DNA from 3 places in the Pseudomonas sp. TE3899 genome. Region 3 is predicted to be linked to each of the others. Evidence: predicted binding sites of a transcription regulator. Region 3 holds the regulator's gene; each other region holds the start of a gene.
What was found. The regulator FliA, encoded in region 3, starts transcription of late flagellar genes. The targets are predictions, from matches to a motif close to CTAAAGTTTNNNNNNNNNNNGCCGNTAA.
Positions count from the first base shown of each region.

Region 1: ACZ89E_RS23715 (methyl-accepting chemotaxis protein) is a predicted target of FliA. The motif match lies at 2,363-2,390, and genes of this name have one in related genera.
Region 2: flgM (flagellar biosynthesis anti-sigma factor FlgM) is a predicted target of FliA. The motif match lies at 2,507-2,534, and genes of this name have one in related genera.

Region 1 is NZ_JBWBQR010000001.1:5,227,386-5,231,523, forward strand. It holds gene ACZ89E_RS23705 (NorM family multidrug efflux MATE transporter) at 1-1,244, opposite strand, end outside; gene ACZ89E_RS23710 (LysR substrate-binding domain-containing protein) at 1,403-2,323, shown strand; gene ACZ89E_RS23715 (methyl-accepting chemotaxis protein) at 2,499-4,138, shown strand, end outside.
Region 2 is NZ_JBWBQR010000001.1:11,954-16,091, forward strand. It holds gene ACZ89E_RS00055 (MFS transporter) at 1-721, shown strand, start outside; gene ACZ89E_RS00060 (flagellar brake protein) at 789-1,535, opposite strand; gene ACZ89E_RS00065 (flagella synthesis protein FlgN) at 1,626-2,093, opposite strand; gene flgM (flagellar biosynthesis anti-sigma factor FlgM) at 2,143-2,469, opposite strand; gene flgA (flagellar basal body P-ring formation chaperone FlgA) at 2,620-3,381, opposite strand; gene ACZ89E_RS00080 (chemotaxis protein CheV) at 3,467-4,138, shown strand, end outside.
Region 3 is NZ_JBWBQR010000001.1:3,159,080-3,163,217, forward strand. It holds gene ACZ89E_RS14445 (chemotaxis protein CheA) at 1-503, opposite strand, end outside; partial or broken gene ACZ89E_RS14450 (protein phosphatase CheZ) at 542-1,331, opposite strand; gene ACZ89E_RS14455 (chemotaxis response regulator CheY) at 1,354-1,725, opposite strand; gene fliA (RNA polymerase sigma factor FliA) at 1,893-2,633, opposite strand; gene fleN (flagellar synthesis regulator FleN) at 2,630-3,460, opposite strand; gene flhF (flagellar biosynthesis protein FlhF) at 3,577-4,138, opposite strand, start outside.

The sequences.
Region 1 (4,138 bases), 2.1 Mb from region 3:
AGATTGAACGCCATCACCCACGCGGCCGGCGCGCCGATCAGCCAATAGCAACCGAGCCCGACCAGGAATGTAGTCTTGGCATCCTTGAGCCCCCGGATGCAGCCCATGGCGATGGTTTGCGTGCCGTCGAACAGCTCGAACCACGCCGCCACCGCCAACAGGCTCACGGCCAGGTCGATGACCGGGCGGAAGGCCGGGTCGTTATGGTCCAGGAACAAACCGATCAACTGATTCGGCCACAGCCAGAACACCATGGCGAAGGCCACCATCGAGGCCGCGCCAAATACGATCCCGACCCGACCGGACAGCCGCGCATCGAGCAATTGCCCGGCGCCGTAGTGCTGGCCGATGCGCATGGTGATCGCATACGACAACCCCGCCGGGACCATGAACGCCACCGACACAATTTGCAGCGCAATCTGATGCGCCGCCAGTTGCGTGCTGCCCATCGTCCCCATGCACAGCGCCGCGAAGGCGAACAACCCGACTTCCACCGCGTAGGTGCCGCCAATCGGCAGGCCCAGGCGCCACAGTTCTTTCAGGTACTGGCGGTTCGGCCGCGACAGGCCCTGGCGCAACGGGTAAGCGTCGTAAGCCGGATGCCGCCGAATGTGCAGCGCCAACGCCACAGCCATCAGGTTGGCGACAATCGCAGTCACCAGACCAATCCCCACCAGACCCATTTTCGGCAAGCCGAACATGCCGGTGATGAACGCGTAATTGAGTGCGAAGTTGGCCACGGTGCCGCACAGGCTGATCACCATCACCGGCGTTGCCCGGCCGATGGCGCTGGTGAAACCGCGCAGGGCCATGAAACTCAGGTAGCCGGGCAGGGCGAACGGCAGGAACGTCAGGAACAGCCCGGCGGAGTGGACGTTGGTGTCGGTCTGGCCGAACAGCAGCAACACCGGTTTGAGGTTCCACAGCAGCAGCCCGGCCACCAGCGCCATCAACCACGCCAGCCACAACCCGGCCTGGGTCAACCGCGCGGCGCCGACGATATCGCCCGCGCCTTTACGAATCGCCACCAACGTGCCGACTGCCGCGATCACGCCAATGCAGAAAATCGACACGAACGAGTAAGTCGCCGCGCCCAGGCCGCCGCCGGCCAGCGCCTCGGGGCTCAGGCGCGCCATCATCAGGGTGTCGGTGAGGACCATCAACATGTGCGCCAACTGCGAGGCAATCAACGGCCCCGCCAGCCGCAGGATGGCCCAGAGTTCGGTACGTGCTGGATGCTGCATGGTCATCACGCTCCATTGGCAGTATTAATGGGAAAGGCTCGATTCTCGGCGCTCTGCGGGGTTTGCACAAAGGGATAAAAAGGATGGGTGGCATGATTAAAACTCATCCAGCGGACTTTCTGATAAGTTGGCCCCATCCCGCTATAGGAGCTTTCTGCATGTCTCGTCGGCTTCCTCCCTTGTATGCCCTGCGCGCATTCGAAGCGGCGGCGCGGCATAGCTCCTTTACCCGCGCGGCGGAAGAACTGTCGATTACCCAAAGTGCGGTCAGTCGGCATATTCGTACGCTCGAAGAGCATTTTGCCTGCCGGCTGTTTCACCGCAGCGGGCGCAACCTGCAATTGACCGAGTCGGCGCGGCTGATCCTGCCGGGCATTCGTGAAGGTTTCACCGCGCTGGAGCGCGCCTGCAATACCTTGCGCGCCGAAGACGACATCCTGCGCATGAAAGCCCCGTCGACCCTGACCATGCGCTGGCTGCTGGCGCGGCTCAGTCGCTTCCGGCACCTGCAACCGGGCAACGAAGTGCAACTGACCAGCGCCTGGATGGACATCGACACCGTGGACTTCAACCACGAACCCTTCGATTGCGCGGTGATCCTCAGTCGAGGCAATTTCCCACCGGACTGGGAGACGACGTTGCTGTTCCCGGAAGAACTGATCCCGGTCGGCGCGCCCAATCTGCTGGACGACCAGCCCTGGGACGTCGCCCGACTGGCCACCACCGAACTGCTGCACCCGGCGCCGGACCGCCGTGACTGGCGCAATTGGTTGGAGCGCATGGGACTGGCCGATCAGGTGTCGCTCAAGGGCGGGCAGGTGTTCGATACCCTGGAGCTGGGCATGATCGCCGCCGCCCGGGGGTATGGCGTGTCGATGGGGGATTTGCTGATGGTGGCCGAGGATGTGGCGCAGGGGCGTCTGAGTTTGCCGTGGCCGACCGCCGTTGCCAGCGGTGAGAAATATTACCTGGTCTGGCCGAAAACCCGTCCCGGTGGTGAGCGTATGCGCCGGCTCAGCGATTTCCTACAGGGCGAAGTGCGGGCCATGGAATTGCCGGACGTTGAACGCCTGAGTTGAAAAAGCGATAGTGGCTTTGCGCTATAACCTGGCCCAAGACTCAAGTATTCAGGTTTGCCGCCGAAAATCTGCAGGTGGAACCTTCGTGCCGGTTTCGCGTTTTTCCCATTATTCGAAATTTTGCTGAGCGCAGAGCCTGATCAAGGAGGATCCGGTCGCTTGGCCAGGAGCTGTCATGTCTCAACCCCGTGCCCGGATCGCCTCACAGCTTGGTCTCGCGCTTGCCGTGATTCTGGCGATTGTCATCAGCGGCAGCACCGTGTTCGCCCTGCGCTCGCTGGACACCGCCAACCTCGCCACCCGCGAAGAGCATCTGGCCAGTGAGGCCCGCCTGCTCGCCGATCAGCTCAGCACGTTCCACGGCACGCTGCGGGAAAGCACCCAGCGTCTCAGTGGTCTGTTCGAGAAGCGCTTCAGCGCCGGCCTCAGCGTGCACCCGGATGAGCCGGTGACCGTGGCCGGCGTGCAGACCCCGGGCCTGCACCTGGGCAGCGAGGTGCTGAACAACAACTTCAAGGAAGTTGACGAGTTCAAGCAAATGACCGCCGGCGTCGCGACCTTGTTCGTACGTAGCGGCGAAGACTTCGTTCGGGTCAGCACCTCCCTGAGCAAACAGGACGGCACCCGGGCCATCGGCACCTTGCTCGATCACGCCCACCCGGCCTACGCGCGCTTGATCGCGGGCCAGAGCTACGTCGGTCGCGCCTTGCTGTTCGAACGTTCCTACATGACTCAGTACACCCCCGTACGTGACAGCGGCGGTAAGGTGATTGCCGTGCTGTTCGTAGGATTCGATTACACCGACGCGCAGAACGCGCAGTTCGAAAACCTCAAGCGCTTCCGCATCGGCAAGACCGGTTCCCTGGCGTTGCTGGATGAACAGGGCAAATGGCTGGTGCCGATTGCCGGTGTGCAAGCACTGGATAAGGCGGTGCCAACCGTTACCGACTTGGCGAAGACGCCGGGTAAAGGCGAGTTCTGGAGCGACAAATCCGAAGATTTCTACAGCCTGGCCGTGCCGTTCGAAGGCGGGCCGTGGTCGGTAGTGGCGAGCATGCCGAAAGCCGAAATCAGCGCCGTGACCTGGAGCGTCGGCATTCAACTGGCCATCGGCAGCCTGTTGGCGATGTTGATCGCAGTCGGTTCGGCGGTCTGGTTGTTGCGCAGCAAACTGGCACCGCTGGGCGACCTGGTACGTCAAGCCGAAGCCTTGGGCGCCGGTGATTTGAGCGTGCGCCTGAATGTGTCGAGCAACGACGAAATCGGTCAATTGGCCCGGGCCTTCAACCAGATGAGCCAGGCCCTGTCGACCATGGTCGAGCACATCCGCAAGGCGTCGGAAGAGGTCAACAGCCGCGCCCAGGCCTTGTCCGGTCTGTCCGGCGGTGCTTATGAAGGGATGGAGCAGCAGTCCGGCGAAATCACCAGCATGGCCGGCGCCGTCGAAGAATTCAGCGCCACGTCCCTGAACATCGCCGACAACATGGGCAACACCCAGCGCATGGCCCAGGAAAACGCACAGCAAACTCAGATCGGTCGTACATCGATGCAGGAAGCTTCTTCTTCACTGGAGCAAATCGCTGGCGCACTGAACAGCACCGCAACGGTGATCAACACCCTCGGGCAGCGCTCCCAGGAAATCGGCGGGATCGTCGGGGTAATTACCGCGATTGCCGACCAGACCAACCTGCTGGCGCTGAACGCCGCCATCGAAGCCGCCCGTGCGGGCGAGCAGGGCCGGGGTTTTGCGGTAGTGGCCGATGAAGTGCGCAACCTGGCGTCACGCACCCGTGAAGCGACCGATGAAATCTCCGG
Region 2 (4,138 bases), 3.1 Mb from region 3:
GCTGTATGCCTCGCAGCAGGGGCTTTCCACTGAGCAGGTCGGTCTGTTCATGGGTAGCTGCATTTTTGCCGGGCTGGTGGTGCAGTGGCCGTTGGGCTGGTTGTCCGATCGGTACGACCGGGCGCTGCTGATCCGCTGCTTCGCCTTGTGCCTGGCCGTGGCCGCGTTGCCGCTGGCGATCATGACGGAGGTGCCGCTGGAGGTGCTGTTTATCGCCGGGTTCCTTTGTTCGTTGGTGCAGTTCTGCCTGTATCCGCTGGCGGTGGCGTTTTCCAATGACCACGTCGAGGGTGATCGTCGGGTGTCGCTGACGGCGATGCTGCTGGTGACCTACGGTGTCGGCGCCAGTATCGGGCCGCTGGTGGCGGGGGTGCTGATGAAGCTGTTCGGCAGCCACATGCTGTACGCCTTTTTCAGTTTCTTCGCGTTGGTGCTGGTGTGGCGGATTCGCCCGAAAGCGGTGACTAACCTGCATGTGGTCGACGATGCACCGCTGCACCACGTGGCCATGCCCGACAGTATGTCCAGTTCGCCGCTGGTGGCAGCCCTCGATCCTCGGGTCGATGAGCAGGTGGTGCAAGACCAGATGCAGAATCCGATCGAGCCGGAACCAGAGCCAGAGCCTGAACCCGATCCGACCCCGGAAGATCCGACAGATCCCCACGATCCCGAAGACCCGGACGCTGGTCGCGAGCAAAGCTTTACCGAGGCCAGGCCTTAACATCGAGGCATAAAAAAAACGGGCAGTCACCGCAAGGGACTGCCCGTTTTTTATTGACGCGGCGTGATCACATGTCGTCTTTGTCGAAGCGCCGGGCTTCGCGTTGCAGCTGGTAGACGAAGCGCTCGACCTGCCGTTGCACCAGGCCGCTCATGTTGTGAAAGCGCACGCCGGCGAAGGTGGTGGAGATTCTTTCTTCGAAGTGCAGGTAGCGCAGTTCAACCGGGGCGGTCATGCTGCCAAAGGGCAGGGCAGCGACGAACCGGTCGTAGACCTGGCCCAGTTGCAGGCTGGAGGTGATATCGCCTTCGAAGCGCAGCTTGCAGCCGGTGGCGGAGATGTCCAGCAACTTGCCGTTGATTGGCGACTTGAGCTTTTCGCCACCCAGTTCGACGTTGACCAACTGTGCCAGCTTCAACGCGGCGCGGAAGGCGTTGCGACGTTGGTGGTAAACCACTTCGGACGGCAGCGCGCCACGGTAGCAGCGGCCACCGCCGGACTCGTCGATGGTCAGCGGACCGTTGCTGTCCCAGGCAATGCGTACACCGTCATGAAAGCCTTCGACCTTGAACGGTTCACCGGCCAGCAGGAAGCGTTCACCATCGCGGGGAATCATTTCATCCAGCGCCATCATGTTGCTGTCACGGTCGATGTCCACCAGATAGCTCTGGAAGCGCTGGCTGCGCTCATGGAACGTGATGATCAGCGGATCATGGCTGTCTTGCAGCTGGCGCAGGTTGCCGGAGATTTCCAGGGGTGTGGTGAGCACCTTGGGTGGTTGCGGAGCGTCTTCCGCGCTTGAGGCATTGAACACGGTTCATCAATCTCCAGACAAAATATGACTACTGGCGGGCATTCTGCCAGTATGTTTCGCGTCTTGATAGGGCGTGCTCATGGACGGGGGTCAGGCCTGACTGAGCGGACGTGGCTTTGCCATCTTCGCGGTTGCGCCGCGTGCATCATAGAGCGCTGGAGGTTCGCCACCGGTGAGGATTTTCAGCTGATTGGCCGTGGCGGCCTGTTGCATCAGGATCGACTGGCCATTCTTGGCGTTGGCCGCCTGGCATTGAGCCAGAAGATCGGTCAGTGCATCGCCCTGCGCCAGCAACTCATCGCCGATGCTGGAATGGCTGGCAAGTTGCTCCAGGCCACTGCGATCGGTGGGCAGGCTGAGGCTGGCGAGGATTTCGCTGCGCTTGCGGCCATGCTGTTCGAGCAAAATGATCAATGCCTGTTTCTGCGCCAGAATCTCTTCGAGCAGTGGCATGTCGCGACCGTGCAAGGCGAGGGACTCGGTTTGCAGTAACTCCAGCAAGCGTTGCGCTGGAGCAAAGTCGTCGGTGATCAGTTGCAGTAGATTAGTGTCGTGCATGGCTGGCCTTGGGTTTTAAGCGTCCAAAAGCCTGGCGCAGGCGGTGGGCCTAGCGCTGGGCTTCGAAGTTGAGCAGTTTGCTGGCTACACGGCTGCTGTCGACTTTATAGCTGCCATCGGCAATCGCTGCTTTCAACTCGGCCACACGGGCGTTGTCGACGGCAGGCTGATCGCGCAGCTTGTCAGTGACCTTCTGCAACTGTTGAGCCTCATTGCTGAGATGTACCGATTCCCCGCTTTTGACGGTACTGGCCTGTTCGGCCGGGGTATTCAGCGGCGCGGATTTGCCGGCGTCGTCGGTTTCCTTGGCAACGCTGGTACGTGTACTGCCCGTAAGTGACGAGGAGCTGTTCAAACGGCTGAAATCAATGACCATGATAAAAAAACCTCTGGGTATTTGGACGCTTGCCATGTTTTCGGCAATACCTGCGAAAACTTTAGGCTCATTTGTGCAATGAGCTGCATGCGCCAGCGCTGCATGGGCACAGTTTAGGTAACCACCTGCCAGAGCGCCATAGCTTGACCTCTACATGGACACTTCCACTTGGCCCGGCGCGGTGACTTGCGCCTTGATGACCCGCATGGAGTTGAGGTTTTTGACCCGTATTTGCTCGGCCAGGCCGCCATTGGACAGCGCTTCACCCGGCATCCGCACACTGAGCGTACCACTGCGGGCGGTAATCACCACCTGGTCGCCCTTGCGCACCACTTCAGCCTGTTCCAGATGGACCAGGGTAATGACCTGATCGCCGACCGTTGGTCGGGTAAGTTTTTGCCCGATGGCCTGGTCAACCGAGGTGAAATAGCCCTGGTTGATCAGGCTGATGTCCCGCTCGCGCATAGCAACGTCGCCGGGTTCGATAATCCCGGCGCGCTTGAGGGGGCGGGTGGTGATCACAACGTCCCGAAACAGGCGCACTTGAGCGGGTACGAACACAGTCCACGGGGAACTACCCTCACAGCGAACCTTGACCGTGACCCGGCCAATCGGGGTCGCCGGGCTCTCCAGTGTGGCTGTCAATTCCTTGTCGCACATGGGCATGCGCAGGCGTGGATCGAGCTGCTTGACCTCGATTTCGTAGCGGCCTTCCGTTTGACTGGTGGCCAGATAGTCTTCTACGGTGAATTCAAGAAAGCCCTGAGTCACGCCGATAAGCATATCAGGCAAGGTAACCGCGTCAGCAACGGCAGGGCTGCCAACAGGAAATAAGCAAACGGCCGACACCACGCACAGCAAATTGCGGTAGGTTGATGTCAGGCGTCGGAAAAATGTCGTTTGTTCGTTCATACGGGTTAAAAAGCAAGCGCCGTGCCGTTTAGTGATGAATGTGCGTCGCAACACAACTTAGCGTTGTTGGTGTAGGAGTCTGGGCATGGCTGGTGTAATGGATTCGGTAAACCAGCGCACGCAACTGGTAGGGCAGAATCGCCTGGAGCTGTTGTTGTTCCGTCTCGACGGTCAGCAGCTGTATGGCATCAACGTGTTCAAGGTTCGTGAGGTGCTGCAATGCCCCAAACTGACCTTGATGCCCAAGTCCAGTCCCGTCGTGTGCGGTGTGGCAAATATTCGTGGGGCGACCATTCCGATCCTGGACCTGGCGATGGCCACCGGTTCCGGTCGGTTGCTCGACCAAAGCAATCCCTTCGTGATCATCACGGAGTACAACACCAAGACCCAGGGTTTCCTGGTCCGGTCGGTAGAGCGCATCGTCAACATGAACTGGGAGGAGATTCATCCGCCACCCAAGGGCACTGGACGCGATCATTACCTCACGGCTGTGACTCGGGTCGACAATCAGTTAGTCGAAATCATCGACGTCGAAAAGATCCTGGCGGAAGTGGCGCCGACTCCGGAAGCGATTTCGGTGGGTGTGGTCGATGTCGAAACCCAGCACAAGGCGTTGTCCTTGCGGGTGTTGACGGTCGATGACTCGTCGGTGGCGCGCAAGCAGGTCTCGCGTTGCCTGCAAACGGTCGGCGTCGAAGTGGTGGCGTTGAACGACGGTCGACAGGCGCTGGATTACCTGCGCAAGCTGGTCGATGAG
Region 3 (4,138 bases):
GCATTCAGCGAGTCCAGCAGTTGTTCGAATTCGTTATCGGTGATGTCGCCCGACTCGCTTTCAGCGGCCGGTTCTTCCACCGCGTCGGCAACCGGGGCTGCGACGTCGGCCGATTGTGGCTCGGCCAGACGGGCCAAGGCTTCCAGCAATTGCGGAGTGGCAGCCGTGATCGGGCTGCGTTCGCGGACTTCGGTGAACATGCCGTTCACCGCATCCAGCGCTTCAAGAACCACGTCCATCAGTTCCGAGTCGACGCGTCGTTCACCCTTGCGCAGGATGTCGAACACGTTCTCGGCGATGTGACAGCACTCCACCAGCTCATTGAGCTGGAGGAAGCCGGCGCCCCCTTTTACAGTGTGAAAACCGCGAAAAATTGCATTGAGCAAGTCCGCATCATCCGGTCGGCTTTCCAGCTCGACCAGTTGCTCGGACAGTTGCTCTAGAATCTCGCCGGCCTCAACCAGGAAATCCTGAAGGATCTCTTCATCGGCGCCGAAGCTCATTAAGGGGGTGCTCCTAAAGGTCTAAAAACCTAAAAAACCTAAAATCCAAGACTGGATAACAAATCGTCCACATCGTCCTGACCGGACACAACATCTTCTCTTTTATCGGCATGAATCTGCGGACCTTCACCCTGCGAGAGATGTTTTTGTGGATCTTTTTCAGCCAGCATCGCTTCACGGTCATGTTCGATACCCGCAAAGCGGTCTACCTGGCTGGCCATGAGCACGAGCTTGAGCAGGTTGCTTTCAACTTCGGTGACCAATTGGGTCACGCGCTTGATCACTTGACCGGTGAGGTCCTGGTAATCCTGGGCGAGCAGAATGTCGTTGAGGTTGCTCGACACCGTGCGATTGTCCGCGCTGCTGCGCGTCAGGAAACCGTCGACCCGCCGGGGCCAGCTCGCGGAACTCTTCAGCCCCGACTTCGCGACGCATGAAGCGTCCCCAGTCGGCGCTCAATGCCTGGGCTTCAGTGCTCAGGCCATTGACCAGCGGCGTGGCGTTTTCCACCAGGTCCATGGTGCGGTTGGCAGCGGCCTCGGTCAGCTTGACCACATACCCCAGACGCTCGGTGGCGTCCGTGATCTGCGAGACTTCCTCGGCTTGCGGCATGTTCGGGTCAATCTGGAAATTGACGATCGCGCTATGCAGCTCGCGAGTGAGCTTGCCAACTTCCTGGTACAGGCCGCGGTCACGGGTCTGGTTGAGCTCATGAATCAGTTGCACAGCGTCGCCAAACTTGCCTTTTTCAAGGCTGTCGACCAGTTCGCGGGCATGTTTTTTCAGGGTCGATTCAAAATCGCCCTGTGAAGATTCGTTGTGGTCCATAGCTACCCCGTGGCGCAGTGACTCAACCGATGCGTTCGAAAATCTTTTCGATTTTTTCTTTCAACGCCTGGGCCGTGAAGGGTTTGACCACATAGCCGTTAACACCGGCCTGGGCCGCTTCGATGATCTGTTCGCGCTTGGCTTCAGCGGTCACCATCAGCACTGGCAGGTGCTTGAGTTTTTCATCGGCGCGCACGTGGCGCAGCAGGTCGATACCGGTCATGCCCGGCATGTTCCAGTCTGTTACCAGAAAGTCGATGCTGCCGCTGTTGAGCACCGGAATGGCAGTGGTGCCATCGTCAGCCTCGACCGTGTTGGTGAACCCAAGGTCACGCAACAGGTTTTTAATGATCCGCCGCATCGTTGAGAAGTCATCAACGATGAGGATTTTCATGTTCTTGTCCAATTCGACCTCCAAGCAGTCTTAAACGCGCCCAGCACCTGGACGCGCCATTTCATTCAATCCGGCAAAGCACTCAAATGACTGTCTGGAGCACAACAGATCGAGACCGCTGCAGTTCACACCACACCAGCCTCGTTCGCAGTGTCCCCACACTGCCTTCAGCGCGCTCGCCACTCCCCCAAACGCCCCCGCAAACGGGCCGCGCACTGGCTGTGTAACTGGCTGACACGGGATTCGCTGACACCCAGGACCTCACCGATTTCCTTGAGGTTCAGCTCTTCGTCGTAGTACAGCGCCAACACCAGTCGCTCACGCTCCGGCAAATTGGCAATCGCGTCCGCCAAGGCGGCCTGGAAACGTTCATCTTCCAGATCGCGCGACGGCTCCAGATGAGCACTGGCGCCATCCTCGTGCAGCCCTTCGTGTTCGCCGTCCTGCAACAGGTCGTCGAAACTGAACAGACGGCTGCCCAAGGTATCGTTCAAAATCCCGTAATAATCGTCGAGACTCAATTGGAGTTCGGCCGCAACTTCGTGATCTTTAGCATCACGGCCGGTTTTAGCTTCAATCGAGCGAATTGCGTCGCTGACCATGCGGGTATTGCGGTGGACCGAACGTGGCGCCCAGTCCCCCTTGCGTACTTCATCGAGCATCGCGCCACGGATTCGAATGCCCGCGTACGTTTCGAAACTCGCGCCTTTGCTGGCGTCGTATTTGGTTGACACTTCAAGCAGGCCAATCATCCCGGCCTGGATCAGGTCTTCCACCTGGACACTGGCCGGCAGACGCGCCAGCAAGTGGTAAGCAATGCGTTTGACCAGTGGCGCGTAACGCTCGATCAGCTCGTATTGCGAATCACGTGCCGACTTCTTGTAGAGGTTGTAGCCACTGGCTGTCATAGGACGGGTCCTGCGGTCTGTTGCACGAGGCGCTCGACGAAAAATTCCAGGTGCCCGCGCGGGTTGGCCGGCAGCGGCCAGGTGTCGACTTTCTGTGCAATCGCCTTGAACGCCAGGGCGCACTTGGAGCGCGGGAAGGCTTCGTAGACGGCACGTTGCTTCTGCACGGCCTTGCGCACGCTTTCGTCGTAAGGCACGGCGCCGACGTATTGTAGGGCCACGTCGAGGAAGCGGTCCGTGACCTTGGTCAACTTGGCGAACAGGTTGCGCCCTTCCTGCGGGCTCTGGGCCATGTTGGCCAGGACGCGGAAGCGGTTCATGCCGTAATCGCGGTTGAGCAATTTGATCAGGGCGTAGGCGTCGGTGATGGAGGTCGGCTCGTCGCAGACCACCAGCAACACTTCTTGCGCGGCGCGGACAAAACTGACGACCGAGTCACCAATACCCGCAGCCGTGTCGATCACCAATACATCAAGGTTATCGCCGATATCGCTGAAGGCCTGGATCAGGCCGGCATGCTGGGCCGGGCTCAGATGAACCATGCTCTGGGTGCCGGACGCGGCCGGGACGATACGGATACCGCCCGGGCCCTGCAACAGAACGTCGCGCAGCTCGCAGCGGCCTTCGATCACGTCGGCCAGGGTACGTTTGGGCGTCAGTCCCAGCAGAACGTCGACGTTCGCCAGACCCAGATCGGCGTCCAGCAGCATGACGCGTCGGCCAAGCTCTGCTAGAGCCAGGGACAAGTTCACTGACACGTTAGTCTTCCCGACGCCACCTTTGCCGCCGGTCACCGCGATCACCTGTACGGGATGCATGCTGCCCATGTTATTTCTTTACCTTGTCTTGCATAGACGGAGGCCACATTACTGGCTGCGCGTTCATCAACTGAACAATGCATGGCAGACCATCGATGTAGGTACAAAAACTGTTCATTAGTACCTCAGCCAACCTGCTTGGTCGGGCTGTGGTAAATATCAGCGAACATGTCAGCCATGGCTTCCTCGCTGGGTTCTTCCTGCATTTGCACGCTCACCGCGCGACTGACCAACTGGTGACGCCGCGGCAGATGCAGATCATCTGGAATGCGCGGGCCATCGGTGAGGTACGCCACCGGCAATTCATGACTGATGGCCAGGCTCAACACCTCGCCCAGACTCGCCGTTTCATCCAGTTTAGTCAGGATGCAGCCAGCCAGCCCACACCGCTTGTAACTGTGATAAGCGGCGGTTAGAACCTGTTTCTGGCTGGTGGTTGCCAGGACCAGATAATTTTTCGATTTGATCCCGCGACCGGCCAGGCTTTCGAGTTGCATGCGCAAGGCCGGATCGCTGGCCTGAAGGCCGGCGGTATCGATCAGAATCACGCGTTTGCGCAGCAACGGATCCAGCGCCTGCACCAGGGACTGGCCCGGATCGACGTGTGTCACCGACACATTCAGAATGCGGCCCAGCGTCTTCAATTGTTCCTGGGCGCCGATGCGGTAGCTGTCCATGCTCACCAGC